Regions from separate parts of the Mesorhizobium sp. M0598 genome, predicted to be linked through region 1. Evidence: predicted binding sites of a transcription regulator. Region 1 holds the regulator's gene; the other holds the start of a gene.
The links. Region 1 encodes HrcA, which represses chaperone genes, less so after heat shock. Its sites were predicted from a motif close to GTTAGCACTCNCNNNNNGNGAGTGCTAAC; they were not measured.
Positions count from the first base shown of each region.

Region 2: NKI59_RS30320 (co-chaperone GroES) is a predicted target of HrcA. The motif match lies at 4,319-4,347, and genes of this name have one in related genera.

Region 1 is NZ_JAMYQL010000001.1:518,101-525,899, reverse strand. It holds gene rsmI (16S rRNA (cytidine(1402)-2'-O)-methyltransferase) at 1-226, opposite strand, end outside; gene NKI59_RS02600 (hypothetical protein) at 403-588, shown strand; gene NKI59_RS02595 (hypothetical protein) at 596-781, shown strand; gene NKI59_RS02590 (low molecular weight protein tyrosine phosphatase family protein) at 852-1,175, opposite strand; gene hemW (radical SAM family heme chaperone HemW) at 1,180-2,343, opposite strand; gene rdgB (RdgB/HAM1 family non-canonical purine NTP pyrophosphatase) at 2,340-3,002, opposite strand; gene NKI59_RS02575 (VOC family protein) at 3,002-3,412, opposite strand; gene rph (ribonuclease PH) at 3,445-4,161, opposite strand; gene hrcA (heat-inducible transcriptional repressor HrcA) at 4,309-5,421, shown strand; gene NKI59_RS02560 (hypothetical protein) at 5,458-5,655, shown strand; gene NKI59_RS02555 (PQQ-dependent sugar dehydrogenase) at 5,755-7,110, shown strand; gene NKI59_RS02550 (LysE family translocator) at 7,198-7,799, shown strand, end outside.
Region 2 is NZ_JAMYQL010000040.1:11,690-19,488, reverse strand. It holds gene NKI59_RS30345 (FtsX-like permease family protein) at 1-1,285, opposite strand, end outside; gene NKI59_RS30340 (ABC transporter ATP-binding protein) at 1,285-1,941, opposite strand; gene NKI59_RS30335 (DUF3606 domain-containing protein) at 2,313-2,498, opposite strand; gene NKI59_RS30330 (DUF1488 family protein) at 2,549-2,923, opposite strand; gene NKI59_RS30325 (hypothetical protein) at 3,335-3,772, shown strand; gene NKI59_RS30320 (co-chaperone GroES) at 4,402-4,716, shown strand; gene groL (chaperonin GroEL) at 4,767-6,410, shown strand; partial or broken gene NKI59_RS30310 (NADH-quinone oxidoreductase subunit D-related protein) at 6,453-6,527, shown strand; gene NKI59_RS30305 (4a-hydroxytetrahydrobiopterin dehydratase) at 6,577-6,969, shown strand; gene NKI59_RS30300 (antibiotic biosynthesis monooxygenase family protein) at 6,978-7,304, shown strand; partial or broken gene NKI59_RS30295 (DUF736 family protein) at 7,663-7,791, shown strand.

The sequences.
Region 1 (7,799 bases):
CGGTGGTGCGGCGGCGGATGCCGTAGCGGTCGAGCAGCACGCGGCTGACACGTGTGTCCTCGCAAGCGACGATATCGGCGGCGGCGAGCGTTTCCAGCGCGCGCAGCGTGATGTCGGCGAGATTGCCGATAGGCGTCGCCACCAGGTAGAGCGCCGGCTCGAGCGGCCGGGCGGCGATTTCGGTCTGCCCGACCACATAACTGCGTTTGGCCGATTCGCCGGTCACCTGCACAACTCCGTTCGACCCTGTTTGGCACGGCTCACGCTTGGTTGCAAAAGCCTGGGTTGCAAAGGCCCTGGTTCCAAAAGGGATGCCGACGTGAACCAGCCGCCATGCCTTCGCCATAGTAGGGAACGAAACCGTTGCCGGCGAATTTTGCACCTGATCTCGGGAGGAGCAGGATGAACAGCCTGACGATACAGGACGTTTTCGAACCCTACTATGCCGGCCGCAAACGCTTCGCCGCGCCAAGCGACAAGAGCCTGCCTGCCGAAGCCGCAGATGGCAGAGCCAAGAAGCCGCTTGCACGCCAGCGAACGGCAGAGAGCAAGCCCGCAAACGAAACCGACCGCACGATGGAGCACTGACCGGACGATGCCCAATCGCTTCGACATTTTCATCACCCGCCTCGAAACAAAAAGCGCCCGCGATGGCGCAGCGTCACATTCCACAGACGACCAGCACCACGCCTCACGCGACAAAAGCGAGATCAAGCCGGCCCGTTCCGGAGAGACCAGCGAAAAAGATCGCGCCAAACACCGCCACAAGCACGAGGCTTGACCCCGCAAACCTTAGCGATCGGTCGAGACAGTTCTCGAAGCGCGGTTGCGAATGCTCCGCGATGTATCATTCAACCCAGATACTTCGAGACACGCGCCTCCAGCAGGCCCACCAGAGCCGGGTCCATGAATGCATAGTCGTCGGGAATATCGAGGCAGATTACTCGAGCCTTTTTCAGGCTTGTCTTGAATTTCTGCTGCAGTTTGGCGCGGTGCGTTTTTTCCATCACGAAGATGATGTCGGCCCAGGCGACGAGTTCATGCGTCAACGGAATGTCGGCATCGTGATTAGTGCCGGCCGAAGCGACCTCGATGTCCCGCCGCTTGGAAAACACCTGCTCCGCCGTCGGGCTGCGCAAGCGATTCTGGCTGCAGATGAAGAGAACGTTCTTCAACGTGCTATCTGGCCAAATCCGCCACGACCGCATCGAGCACGATCATGCCGGCCGGCGTGGCGCGCAGGCGGGCATTGCCGATCGGCGCCACCAGGCCTTCGTCCTGCAGCACCGACAGCCGTGCCGTCGACAGGCCACGCCCTGAAAATGCCTCGTAGCGGGAAAGGTCGATGCCCTCCGCCAGCCTCAGCCCCATCAGCAGGAACTCGTCGGCCTCTTCCGACCGCGTCAGGACCTCGCCGCCGGTAACGCCATGACCCTTGGCCTCGACCAGATTGGCCCAGGTCTCCGGCATTTTCTCGGCGATCGTCACCACGCGGCGGCCATTTTCGACGAACCGGCCATGCGCGCCGGGACCGACGCCGACATATTCGCCATAGCGCCAGTAGGTGAGATTGTGCCGGCTTTCGGCGCCGGGCCTGGCGTGGTTGGAAATCTCGTAGGCCGGCAGTCCGCGCGCGGTGGTGATCTCCTGCGTTAACGCGTAGAGATCGGCGGCAAGCTCATTGTCTGGAATGATGAATTTCCTTGCCGCATGCAGTGCATGGAACGGCGTGCCTTCCTCGATGGTCAGCTGATAGAGCGACAGATGGTCTGCGGCGTGGCCGATCGCCTGCTCGAGCTCCGCCTGCCACGCTTCCGGCGTCTGACCGGGCCGCGCGTAGATCAGGTCGAACGACAGCCGTGGGAAAATCTCGCGCGCTAGGCCGATCGCATGCAGGGCCTCATCGACATTGTGCAAACGGCCGAGGAAGCGCAGATCCTTGTCGTTCAGCGCCTGCACGCCAAGCGATACCCGGTTGACGCCGGCCGCGCGATAGCCGCGAAAGCGCTCGGCCTCGACGGAGGAGGGATTGGCCTCCAGTGTCACCTCGATGCCGTCAGGCACCGTCCAGTTCTTCGCCACTGCATCCAGCACCGCCGCCACGGTCTGCGGTTTCATCAGCGATGGCGTGCCGCCGCCAAGAAAGATACTGGTCACCTCGCGCGGCCCGGTGCGGCCGCGCATCGTCGCCAGCTCGGTCTCGAAGGCGCGGGCAAAACGCTCCTGGTCGACTGGCTGGTGGCGGACATGGCTGTTGAAGTCGCAATAGGGGCATTTGGCCGCGCAGAATGGCCAGTGGACATAGACGCCGAAACCCGGGCTGCGGTCGAGCAGCATGGTCATGCGCCGGCCAATCGGGCTTGCGCGAATTTCTGGAAGGCGCGGGCACGGTGCGACAATGCGGTTGGCTGGCCGGGCTTCCAGCCATGCTTTTCCTCCGCGCTCATCTCGCCGAAGGTCTTTTCGAACCCATCGGGCAAGAACACCGGATCGTAGCCGAAGCCGAGCTCGCCGCGCGGCGGCCATACCAGCGTGCCCTCGACCTCACCGCGAAAATATTCCGCCTGGCCATCGGGGAAGGCCAGGCAGATGACCGCGACAAAGCGGCCCTTGCGCTGGGCAGGCGTGATCGCGCCAACTTCCTGCAAGGCCACTTCCGTGCGCTGCATGGCCATGCCGAAGTCGCGGGAGCCGTCCGGCGTCTCGGCCCAGTTGGCGGTGTAGACGCCGGGTGCGCCGTCGAGCGCATCGACACACAGGCCGGAATCGTCCGACAGCGCCGGCAATCCAGTGGCCTTGGCGGCGGCCAAGGCTTTTATGAGGGCGTTCTGCTCGAAAGTGGTGCCGGTCTCGTCTGGCTCCGGCAAGCCGTATTCCTTTGCGGACTTCGCTTCTATGCCGAATGGCGCCATCAGATCGGCGAATTCCCGCAATTTACCGATGTTATGGCTGGCGACGACGATCTTATGCCCGTCAAGCGAATGAACAGTTGGCGAATGCATCAGATGCCCCAGATTCTTGGCTCGGCGAATTCGATCGAATTGCCCGACGGGTCGCGAATATAGATCGAGCGGCCGCCCTGCGGCCATTCGAACTCGCTTTCGATGGCGATTTTCTTCGCCTCAAGATGCGCTTTCCAGCGTGGGATTTCATCCGCGCTTGCGGCGAAGCAAAGATGGCCCTGGCCGACCGCGCCATGCGGCGGTACTTTGAGCTTGGCGTCGGCCGGCGGCGGCACTTTGGTCGCCTCGGCATTGAACATAAGCAGCACGCTGTCGCCGCAGCGGAAGAAGAGATGCCTGCCATCGACCTTGCCGAGCAGATCGAGCCCGAGCACGCCCGAATAGAACCGTTCCGCGGCAGCAAGGTCCGTCACGTAGAGTGCTGATTCCAGGATTGCAGAAGGAGTCACAGGATCGCCAATCTCATCAATATTGACCGCAGCTAAGCCACCGCCATTTGCTGCAAGCTGACCAGGCGCTGAATACCTTTCTTGGCGAGCCCCATCAGCGCCGCGAACTGCTCTTCCGAGAACGGCTCGCCCTCGGCCGTGCCTTGGATCTCGACGATGCCGCCCTTGCCGGTCATGACGAAATTGGCGTCGGTGCCGGCCGAGGAATCCTCGATATAGTCGAGGTCGATGACCGGCTGGCCATCATGGATGCCGCAGGAGATCGCCGCAACGTGATCCTTCAGCACCTTGCCCAGGCTCGCCATCTGGCGGGTTTCCATCCAGCGCAGGCAGTCGTAGAGCGCCACCCAGCCGCCGGTGATCGAAGCGGTGCGCGTGCCGCCGTCGGCCTGGATCACGTCGCAGTCGACGGTGATCTGCTGCTCGCCGAGCGCCTGCAGATCGACCACGGCGCGCAGGGAGCGGCCGATCAGCCGCTGGATTTCCAGCGTGCGGCCGCCTTGTTTGCCGGCCGAAGCCTCGCGGCGCATGCGCTCGCCGGTCGAACGCGGCAGCATGCCGTATTCCGCCGTCACCCAGCCCTTGCCGGAGTTGCGCATCCAGCCCGGCACCTTTTCCTCCAGACTGGCCGTACACAGCACATGCGTGTCGCCGAACTTCACCAGGCACGAGCCTTCCGCATGCTTGGAGACGCCGCGCTCGAAGGAGATGGGGCGCATTTCGTCGAATTGGCGTTTGGAAGGGCGCATTCAGGCTTCTTTCTTTCTTCGGAATCTTGGCCGGGGGAATCTTGGCCGGCTTGTAGCCGCACGGGGCGTGAGGCGCAAAGGAAAATGGACCGGTTGCGCCGACACCGCGGAAGTCTATATCTTCGGGGCGGAGGTTTTTGGCTCGAAATGACAAAGGCAGTCGATCCCGGTTTGCAGCCGCACGTGCTCCCGTCGCACGCGCTGCAATCGCCCGCGCTTCAATCGCTCGACATGCGTTCGCGCGACATCTTCCGGCGCATCGTCGATTCCTATTTGAGGGATGGCGAGCCGGTCGGTTCGCGCAGCCTGTCGCGCATCCTGCCGTCGTCGCTGTCGCCGGCCACCATCCGCAACGTGATGAGCGACCTTGAGCATCTCGGCCTGATCTATGCGCCGCACATTTCGGCTGGCCGGCTGCCGACCCAGGCAGGCCTGCGCTTCTTCGTCGATGCTTTCATGGAACTTGGTGACCTCTCCGACGAGGAGCGCCGCACCATCGAGGCCCAGGTGCGCGCCTCCGGCTCGGGCGCGACGCTGGAGCATATGCTGACCGAGGCCAGCCAGATGCTGTCCGGCATGTCGCGCGGCGCCGGCCTCGTGCTCGCCGCCAAGAATGAGGTGGCGCTTAAGCACATCGAATTCATCCAGCTCGAGCCGACCAAGGCGCTGGCCGTGCTGGTCTCGCAGAACGGCGACGTCGAAAATCGCGTCATCGATCTGCCCGCCGGCATCACCATCTCGCAATTGCACGAAGCCTCCAACTTCCTCAACGCCCATATCCGCGGCCGCACCCTGGCCGAGGCGCGGGTCGAGATCGCCCGCATCAAGGAAGAGACCAGGGCAGCCCTCGACACGCTGTCGCAGGATCTGGTCGAGAAGGGCCTGGCGGTCTGGGCAGGCGCTGAAAGCGGCGTGCCTGGGCGGCTTATCGTGCGCGGCCGCGCCAATCTCCTGGAAAACGTCACTGCCCAGGCCGACATAGAATTGCTGCGGCATCTGTTTGAGGATCTGGAGACGCAGGATGGGCTGATCCAGCTTCTCGACCTCGCCGAGGCAGGCCCAGGCGTGCGCATATTCATCGGTTCGGAAAACAAGCTGTTTTCGCTGTCTGGCTCCTCGCTGGTGGTGGCACCCTATCGCGACAAGGACGCGCGCGTCGTCGGTGCGCTCGGCGTCATCGGGCCGACGCGGCTGAATTATGCGCGCATAGTACCGATGGTCGACTATACCGCGCAGCTGATTTCGCGCATGCTGAGCTAGGAGCCGCCGCGGGCCTGCCGCAAGGAGGAGAAAAGAATGGCGCTGGAATCGTTCAAGGCCCAGATCAGTCTGCTGCTCGAAGAAATGATCAACCAGCCAGAGGATCAGCACGAGGTGCAAGAGCAGTTGCGCGAGAAGCTGCAAGAGATGCGGGCGATGGGTCTGCCGCTGCCGGCCGATCTGGTCGCGCTGGAAAAGCGCCTCGATGACGACTTTTACGCCTCTGGCAACTGAACGGGTTCGGCTTCAAATCCTCGTGTGCTGGACGGCCGCTTGGAACGATCAATACCTGATGCCGTTTGCACTGTTCGAGGCGAATCCCGGAGGACGTTGATGATCCGATCTGGCGGCTTTGCGGCCGTTGCCGCTGCCCTCCTTGTTGCGACACCGGCAGCCGCCCAGCAGGCGGACCAGAATGTGCTCAAAGGCGAAGCCGCGTTTGGCGATTGGCACGCCGACAGGCCTGGCGTCCGACGCCTGATTGGGCCGCGAGACATGCCGGCAGCCGACCCCGGCCAATCCGCTTCGAACGGCGCCGGCGTGGCGGAACGGCCCGAAAGCGCCAAGCCAGAATTGCCGTCGGGCTTTTCGGCTGAAATGATCGCATCAGGCATCGTCAATCCACGTGTCGTGCGCGTCGCTCCGAATGGCGACCTGTTTGTTGCCAACAGCCATGCCGAACAAATACGCGTCTATCGTCTCGCCGAGGGCAGCGCCAAGCCCATCGAGAAAGCGATCTTCGCCAAGGGGCTCAATTATCCCTACGGCATCGCCTTCTATCCGCCAGGAGACAAACCGCAATGGGTTTATGTCGCGAACAGCGACAGCATCGTCCGCTTCCCCTATCGCGATGGCGACCTGAAGACATCCGGCAAACCAGAAACCATTGTCGCCCAAATCCCGTCGGGTGGTCACACGACCCGCGACATCGCCTTCTCGCAGGACGGCAAAACGCTTTATTTGTCGGTTGGCTCCGCCTCGAACGTCGCCGAGGATATAGGCAAGGAGCCGGATAGCGGCCTCGACGCCTGGGCCAAATCAAAGCCGCTCGGGGCGGTCTGGGGCTCCGAGGACGGCCGTGCCGATGTGCTCGCCTTTGACCCGGATGGGAAAAATCCCCGAACTGTCGCCACCGGCCTGCGCAACTGTACGGGCATGACCGTGCAGCCCGCCACCGGCGCATTGTGGTGCGTCGTCAATGAGCGCGACGAACTCGGCGACAATGTGCCGTTCGAATTTGCAACAGCGGTCAAGGACGGCGGATTCTATGGTTGGCCTTGGTACTACATCGGCAATAACGAGGATCCGCGCCATCAGGGCGAGCGGCCAGACCTCGCCGGCAAGGCCACTGTCCCCGATGTATTGATGCAGGCGCATTCGGCGCCGATGAATATAGCCTTCTACGACGGCAAGAACTTCCCGGCGGATTACCAGGGTGACGCCTTCGTCGCCATGCATGGTTCGTGGAACCGTGGCGCCAGGACCGGCTACAAGGTGGTGAGGCTCAAATTCAGGGATGGCAAGCCGACAGGCGAATATGAGGACTTCATGACCGGCTTCGTCATCTCGAACGATGCCGTCTGGGGCCGCCCGGTCGGTGTCGCGATGGCCAAGGACGGCTCGCTGATCGTCACCGAGGACGGCAACGGCACCATCTGGCGCATTACCTACGAAGACGGCCGCTCCTGAACGGCGGCGTCGCCTGCTGCGCTGGCGCAATCGAATCCGGGCCGAGGGAATTCACCCAACTTCAACATTGTGCGACAAGCGCGAATCATGACACTCACCGGGTTTCTCGCCTATAGTGCTGCCCTCGGCATCGCCGCGGCCATCCCCGGCCCCGGCGTCACCGCGCTCGTTGCGCGTGCGCTGGGTTCCGGCTTCCGCTCGTCGCTGGCCATGTCGTTCGGGCTGATGCTCGGCGACCTGACCTATCTCACTGCCGTAGTGCTCGGCCTGGCTTTCGTCGCACAAACTTTCGGCATGGTCTTCCTGGCCATCAAATGGCTGGGCGTCGCCTACCTCGCCTTTCTTGGCTGGCGTTTCTGGACGAGCGGCATCACGCCGGAGACGGTGGAGGCGAAGAAAGGCAAGGGCGGCTTGGCATCCAGCTTTGTAGCCGGCCTTGCCGTCACGCTCGGCAATCCGAAGACGATGATCTTCTATCTTGCCATCACCCCGACCATCGTCGATCTGAAGACGATCACGCTGGCCGATTACGGCATCCTCGTCGCGCTCACCATCGTCGTCCTGCTCGTGGTGCTGGTGCCCTATCTGGCGCTGGCGGCCAAGGCGCGCTGGTTCCTGAAGTCGCCGCGGGCGCTGAGGGTACTCAACCGCACCGCCGCGGGCTTCATGGTCGGTGCGGCGGCGGCAAT
Region 2 (7,799 bases), on a different contig from region 1:
GCGCCAAGCGGCCGCCAAGGTGCAATATCCCCGTCAGCACGAGCGGCAGCGCCAGTGCCGCCCCCATCAGCAGTGCCGCCAGAAGCGCAAAGCCCGCCTCGAGGCCGGATCCGAAGTGTGCAATTCCCGCCGCCGTCAACAGGAGCACCATCGCAGCCACGCCTTGCGCGCGCAGGGCCCGCTCTGAAGCCCGCGCCCAGGCCCGAGGCTGGGCCGGCGCAAGCAGCGGCAGGTGCCATAGCCGCCAGAGGCTTTGTGCGGCCGCTACCAGCGTGCCGATTACCGCGATCGCCAGCCCCGCTGCCCACACTGCGGGGCGGATCGACAGCGTTCCCGGCACATCGGCCCCGTAAAGTCCGCGCAGGGTGGCGGCGACGTCGGGCAAAAGGGCCGAGGCGACTACATAGCCAAGTGCCACGCCCACCAATCCCGCGAGGAGGGCGAAGATCAGCAGCTCGGCGATCAGCAAAAGGACCAGCACGCGGGCCGGCAAGCCCAGTGCGCGCAGCGTGCGAAACACCGGGCGGCGCTGTTCAAAAGCCAGACCGATGGCGGAATGCACGATGAAGAGCCCCACCGCAAAGGCAAGAAAACCGAAAGCCGTCAGGTTCAGGTGAAAACTGTCGGTCAGCCTGGCAAGATCCCCCGTTTCACTCGGCTCGCGCAGGGTCAGGCCGGGGGCTGTCACCTCTAGAGGGGCACGGCCAATCGGTTGGTCCGGCCAGAGCAAAAGACGAGAGATCTTGTCCTTTGCCCCAAGCAAGACCTGCGCCTGCCCGATGTCGGTGAGGACTGTGCCAGGCGGCAAACCCTCGGCCACGCGCACGGGAGGTGTTGCTTGCTCGGTTAGTCGTGCCGCGGTTTCCGGAGTTGCATAGAGCACCCCGGGCGCCGTGATGAACGGCAATAGCTCATCACCCACTGCAACATCCACCTGCTGCGCCTGCGGCGGCAAAGTCAGTGGGTCAATGCCGAGGACGCGCAACCGCACATCCCCAAACCGCATTTCACCTTCAATCACCGGCGAAGCCAGCCAGCCTGCTCGCCGCAGTCTCACAAACACCTGTTGATCCATCCGGGTCCCGTCCTCACGCACCAGTTGCGCGAGCCGGTCCTGCCCAAGGATCGCCGCTGCACGGTCATAGCTCGCCCGCGCCTCACCGTTGATCGCCTGAATCGCTGACCACAACGCCGTTGCCAGCGATAGCCCCAAAAGCAGCATCGCCAGTTGGACAGGCCGCCTGCGCCAATGCGACAAGAGCGCTGACAACCCGGTCCACACCATCAAGCCAGCCGTCCCGCGTGCAGGTGAACGTGGGTGTTCAGCCGGTTTGCCAGACGGTTGGAATGGGTAACCATTAACAGGGCGGCACCCGTTTCAGCCACCAGCGACAGCATAAGATCGAGTACAGCGTCCCCTGTTGCCTCATCGAGATTGCCCGTGGGCTCATCGGCCAAAACCAGCCGGGGCCGAACGGCTAGGGTCCGCCCAATCGCCACCCGCTGTTGTTGCCCACTCGACAGCTGTTCAGGGTAGCGCGTTAGGACCTTGGCCAGGCCCAGCCGTTCAGCAAGGACCTTCAGCCACGCCGGATCAGGACGGCCGGCAAGTCGAGCCTGAAAGGCAAGGTTGGCTGCCACATCAAGCGAAGGGATCAGGTTGAACTGCTGGAACACAAGTCCGACTGTTCCCCGCCGCAGGGCGGCAAGGGCCGTATCGTTCAGCCCCACAATATTGGTACCGCCAAGGTGGATTTCTCCCGCATCAGGGCTGTCGAGCCCTGCAACGAGGTGCAAAAGCGTGCTCTTGCCGCTGCCAGACTCGCCGGTCAGCGCAAGGCTCTTGCCCGCCTCCAGCGAAAGATCGATCCCGTGCAGAACATGCAACGGCCCTTCGCCAGTGGGGTAGAATTTGTCGATCTGGTCCAGCCTCAGCAGCATGTTACTCCCCGGAGGCCCGCGTGCTTCTGACACGGCATGCCAGTGAAATAGCGCCAAACAACGACCCCTTTCATACAGCCTCCAAACCCACTGCCTTAATTGGACAATGGTTTTCTTCAGAGGCTCGCGTTTTGCATCTAACGCGACCTCCACTTGGAATTCGATGTACAATTACGATCTAGAGCGGTTCTCAGCTAGGCGGGATAGGCGTTGACCGTGCCGTCGCAACTCACTCTCCAAACGGAACTGGAGCGCTGCCTTCAATTCCTCAGCAGTCCCGATGCCGTTGCTGAAAAGCGCCATGATTATGCCTGCAGCCTGGTCACACTCAGGCGTGCTTGGCTCTATGCCAGCCTCACGGGAATACGCGATCAAACCTTTCGGGCAAAGAGTTCCTCTTCGATCTTTGCGCGGTTGTTTCCATACTTTTTTACCAGCCTGAGGGCATCAGCCCGTTCGAGATGGTGCTTCTTCATGAGGTACCCGACTTCATAGTCTTCGCCACCGTCGACCCGTGCTCTGTCTTGCGGACCACGCTTTGACTTGTCGTCTGCCATGACAACCTCCATGGGCGATCGCCTCGCCCAAACGTGTCAAGGATAATCCTCTAATCGACGGGGACAAGGACGTAGTCGCCAACCATGTCGAAACCGCACAACTCCGCGGTCGCAGGGATAAGCCGATCCCTTACGGGGAACGCTTTGCTCGTCCGCCGTTCGAAGCGTCGAGGTCTTCTGGGCTGGTACACGTTCTTGCGGCCGTGGGAGGAAGCTTTCCGCGCGACATCACGAATGGAGTCCCTTGATGCATCGAAGGTCGCCAAATAACCCGCTTCGGCTGTGGCTGCTTCCGGTTTTGCGTTCGCGAGCGCTTCAATCTCAATCAAGAACGGCATTTCAAACATGCCATCGTAGCCGAGAAAATGGAGGTATTGTCCGGCCTCGTCGTAGCTGCGGCTTCGGTTCGGAAAAGTCAGCGCCAAGGTTGAACATACCTCAAGCCGTCAAGAACCGCGTAGCGAACGTCTGTTGCAGGCTCGCGGCCTTGCGTCTCTTCGCATTGTGCGCGTTCAGAATTACGGCGGTTTCGAAGCTAAACTGCCACTCGCTTGATCCCGCTGCCCGGCCAGCGATGGAGCCGGGCTACTCCAGCACAGACTCTGCCCGTCGATCACCTCGATCGGCACGGACTCCAGACCGACATCGTCGAACAGCCGCGCATTTGACCGCGTTCGCCAAATTAATGGCCGGATCTTTGCGAAGCCTCCGCATTTTCGTGGGGGAAGCCCTCCCAGCATCATCGTGATTGGACTTCACGATCGGTTGGAGTCACGCTGGCCGCAGGCATAAGAAGGATATGGGTGGACCAACTATCGTCCGAATAGGAGGCCAAAATGAAACACCAGACGATCGAGCAACTGCAGATCGTCGCCGAGATCGATCAGGCCTACCCGCGCCAGGCCATGTCGCGCAGCGAGCGTCTTGAACACTGGGCGGAGCTCCTTGAACGGAACCCTGACCGGCGCCTCTCGACGCTGCACCAGACCGAGTATCAGCCGGTTAGAGCACGCGGGGCCATGCGCGGCGACGGCTCGCCGATCTCAGTCGCTTTCGAGGATCCTGTCCTCCGCGCCGCCGGGTTGGAAAACGACAACTACGGCGAAGCGAAGCGGTTCTTCGAACTGACCGACAGGCAATTGCATGAGATCATCTGCTATTGCCATTTCGGCGCGACGGTGACCGCCGCAACGGCCGCCCGTCACATCCGTGCGGCGATTGCCGGGAGACAGCCCGGCATGTTCGCTCGGATGCGTGAGGCGTTCGTCGGATAAAGCCAGCGCCGTTTCGCAGCATCATTTTTGAAGCGGCTCGCATGGAAAGCCGCCGCCGTAGCGCAGGCAACCGCTCCCCACGCGGGGAGGCTGCGTTGCATGAGGGGGTGCGGCTTTCCGCAGGAGCACGCCGACGCCCCTCCTGCATCTTTTCCATCCGAACCGGAAAGATCCCAATGCTGCCAGTACATCCGTGGTCAGCGCCGTGGTTCAAAGGCTCGAACAGAGCGACATGCGCGCCGGATAAGCGCTATACATTCGCCGTCGAAAATTCGGTGCTTCATGGTGGGTCGAAGGTCGCGGACCTATGTCGATCGGGACCGGGAAAGCCAAATCGTGCCAAATTTTCGCGAACTGTATATAAACATTCAATCAAGGCTCAATAGGTTTGGTGCGTAATTGCGGGTTAATATAGTCTGTTGTCGGCAAAAGTAAGAGGGATGAATTACAATAAAATTGCTTATGGCTCCGCCTTTCGGATGGCCAAAAGCGCCGGTAACAACGACTGATTTACATTTCAAATATTTTCGGTTGAGGAATTAAAAATTTGGCACTCCTATCATTCGAGTGCCAAAGGGGCTATGTTAAGTGTTGCAGTCGCTCTATGTGCGGCGGCAGAAAGAACCCCAATGAAATTCCGACCACTCCACGACCGCGTCGTCATTCGGCGCGCGGAAGGCGATACCAAATCCAAGGGCGGGATCATTATTCCCGACACCGCCAAGGAAAAGCCTCAGGAAGGCGAAGTGATCGCCGTCGGCCCGGGCTCGCGTAACGAGAGCGGCAAGCTGATCCCGCTCGACGTCAAGGCCGGCGATCTCATCCTGTTCGGCAAATGGTCCGGCACCGAGGGCAAGATCGATGGCGAGGACCTCCTGATCATGAAGGAGAGCGACATTTTGGGCATCGTCGAGAAGACCAAAGCGGCCAAGAAAGCCGCCTGACCGGGCGATTTCCGATCCCGCAATTTCAAGACTGAACTGGACGTAAAATCATGTCTGCCAAGGAAATCAAATTCGCTACCGATGCCCGCGACCGGATGCTTCGCGGCGTCGAAATTCTGAACAACGCCGTCAAGGTGACGCTCGGCCCCAAAGGCCGCAATGTCGTCATCGACAAGGCCTATGGCGCGCCGCGCATCACCAAGGATGGTGTCGCCGTCGCCAAGGAAATCGAGCTTGCCGACAAGTTCGAGAACATGGGCGCCCAGATGGTGCGCGAAGTGGCCTCGAAGACCAACGACCTTGCCGGCGACGGCACGACGACAGCCACGGTGCTGGCCGCTTCCATCCTGCGCGAAGGTGCCAAATTCGTTGCCGCGGGCATGAACCCGATGGATCTCAAGCGCGGCATCGACCTTGCTGTGGCTGCTGTGGTGAAGGACATTCAAACCAGGGCCAGGAAAGTCAAATCTTCGGACGAGATCGCCCAGGTTGGTACGATCGCCGCCAATGGCGACGCGTCGGTCGGCGCCATGATCGCCAAGGCGATGAACAAGGTCGGCAATGAGGGCGTGATCACCGTCGAAGAAGCCAAGACAGCCGAAACCGAACTCGATGTCGTCGAAGGCATGCAGTTCGACCGCGGCTATCTCTCGCCCTATTTCGTCACCAATGCCGAGAAGATGCGCGCGGAGCTGGAGGACCCTTACGTTCTCATCCATGAGAAGAAGCTCGGCAACTTGCAGGCGTTGCTGCCGATCCTCGAAGCTGTGGTTCAAAGCGGTAAGCCGCTGCTGATCATCTCGGAAGACGTCGAAGGCGAGGCGCTGGCGACGCTGGTCGTCAACAAGCTGCGCGGCGGCCTCAAGGTCGCGGCCGTCAAGGCGCCAGGCTTCGGTGACCGGCGCAAGGCGATGCTGGAAGACATTGCCGTGCTCACCGCCGGCCAGATGATTTCCGAGGATCTCGGCATCAAACTCGAGAACGTCACCATCGACATGCTCGGGCGGGCTAAGCGCGTGCTCATAGAGAAGGATACGACGACGATCATCGACGGCGCCGGCGAGAAAGCCACCATCCAGGCGCGCGTCCAGCAGATCAAGTTGCAGATCGAGGAAACGACCTCGGATTACGACAAGGAGAAACTCCAGGAGCGGCTGGCGAAGCTGGCTGGCGGCGTTGCTGTCATTCGCGTCGGCGGCGCGACCGAGACGGAAGTCAAGGAAAAGAAGGACCGCATCGATGATGCGCTGAACGCCACTCGTGCAGCCGTGGAAGAAGGCATCGTTGCCGGCGGCGGTGTTGCGCTTTTGCGCGCCAAGGCAGCTTTGACTGAGCTTACTGGCGCGAATGCTGACATGACGGCAGGTATTTCGATTGTGCTGAGAGCACTTGAAGCGCCGATCCGCCAGATTGCCGAGAATTCCGGCGTCGAGGGCTCGATCGTCGTCGGCAAGCTCGCCGACAGCAAGGATCACAATCAGGGTTTTGATGCCCAGAACGAGATCTACGTCGACATGATCAAGGCCGGTATCGTCGACCCCGCCAAGGTCGTTCGGACGGCCCTGCAGGATGCCGGCTCGATTGCCGCGCTCCTGATCACCGCTGAAGCAATGATCGCGGACATTCCGCAGAAGGATGCGTCCGCTATGGGTGGCGCAGGAGGTATGGGCGGAATGGGCGGAATGGACTACTGAGCGGCGCCTGAAACTATAGCCAGGACGACGGAAGGCCCAGCACGCGGGCACATGCGAGCCGATATCTTGGCGATCATCGGCTCGCTCGACATCGTGTTCGGGGAGATCGATCGATAGGCGCTCGTCGCTGTCGTTTTTGCTGCTAAAAATGGTCTTGGAGAAGAACATGACCGACACTCTTGCCGAGAAAACATGTACGCCTTGTCGCGGCGGCGTCCCGCCGCTCACGCGTGATGAAGCCCAACGCTTCCAGGCACAGGCTCCTGATTGGGAGCTGGGTGACGATGCCCACCGCATCCAGCGGAGCGTTCGATGCCGCAATTTCCGGGACGCGCTCACCCTTGTTCAGGAGATCGGTGAGCTCGCCGAAAGCGAGGGCCATCACCCCGACATCAGCTTCGGCTGGGGTTATGTGACGGTGTCCCTGAGCACCAAGAAGATCAAAGGACTGCACGAGAACGATTTCATCATGGCGAGCAAGATCGATCGGATGCTCGATCGCTCGGGGGGCCCCTCGACCGCCAACGGTGACACGGCAAATCCATTGCCAATCAAGTGAGGTCGTTTATGCCACACATCCGAACCGACGATCAGCCCGTCACCCAAATCACCATCGTCGATTCTGAACCGGACAAGCAGGCCGAGGCATTGTCCGTCGTGACCGAGCGAGCGCGCTTTATGGCGCGCCAGCCTGGCTTCATCTCAATCAGCCTGCATCGCAGCCTCGACGGGCGGCGCATCGTCAACGACGTCCAATGGCAGAATCGCGATCTCTTGCGATCGGCTCATCAATCGCCGGAATTCCGCAAGGAGTGGGGTCACTTCGATCAGTTGACGGACGAGATCGATCCCAATCTGTACGAGGTAGCCCAGGTGATAGATAGTGGTCAGTAGGCGTGCTGTTCAGGTGACCTGAACCGCCGGGTCGAGACAGCCGACATGAGCTGGTGAATTTGCATGCACCAACGGCCCCTCCATGCACCAGTGCTCTCCGGCGGGCCTGGGGGGCCGATCCGCAATGCACTACGTCGATGTTTCACATTTGACGGCAATCAAGAAAGACAGCGCCATTCGGGTCCACGGTTCCATTGTCCCGGACAAATTTCGATTTCACCGGGCGAGGAGAAGCAAGTGCCAGACAAGGATCGAGTTATTGGATCGGCCAAAAGGGCCAAAGGCACCTCACTCCGCATCGAACTTACGTGGCGCACTGCATAACACCGAGTTCGGGGCAGCATAGAAGAAGACCTCGAGCGAGGGACGCGACTACCCCGTCAAGCTCGACGATCCAAGCTTCTCCGCTCCGATATCTGCGAGCCCGGTCGAGACCGACACCGAGGGCGCGTTCTCGCTCATCGGGTCTCGCCGCGCCGCAGAGTGATCCGACCT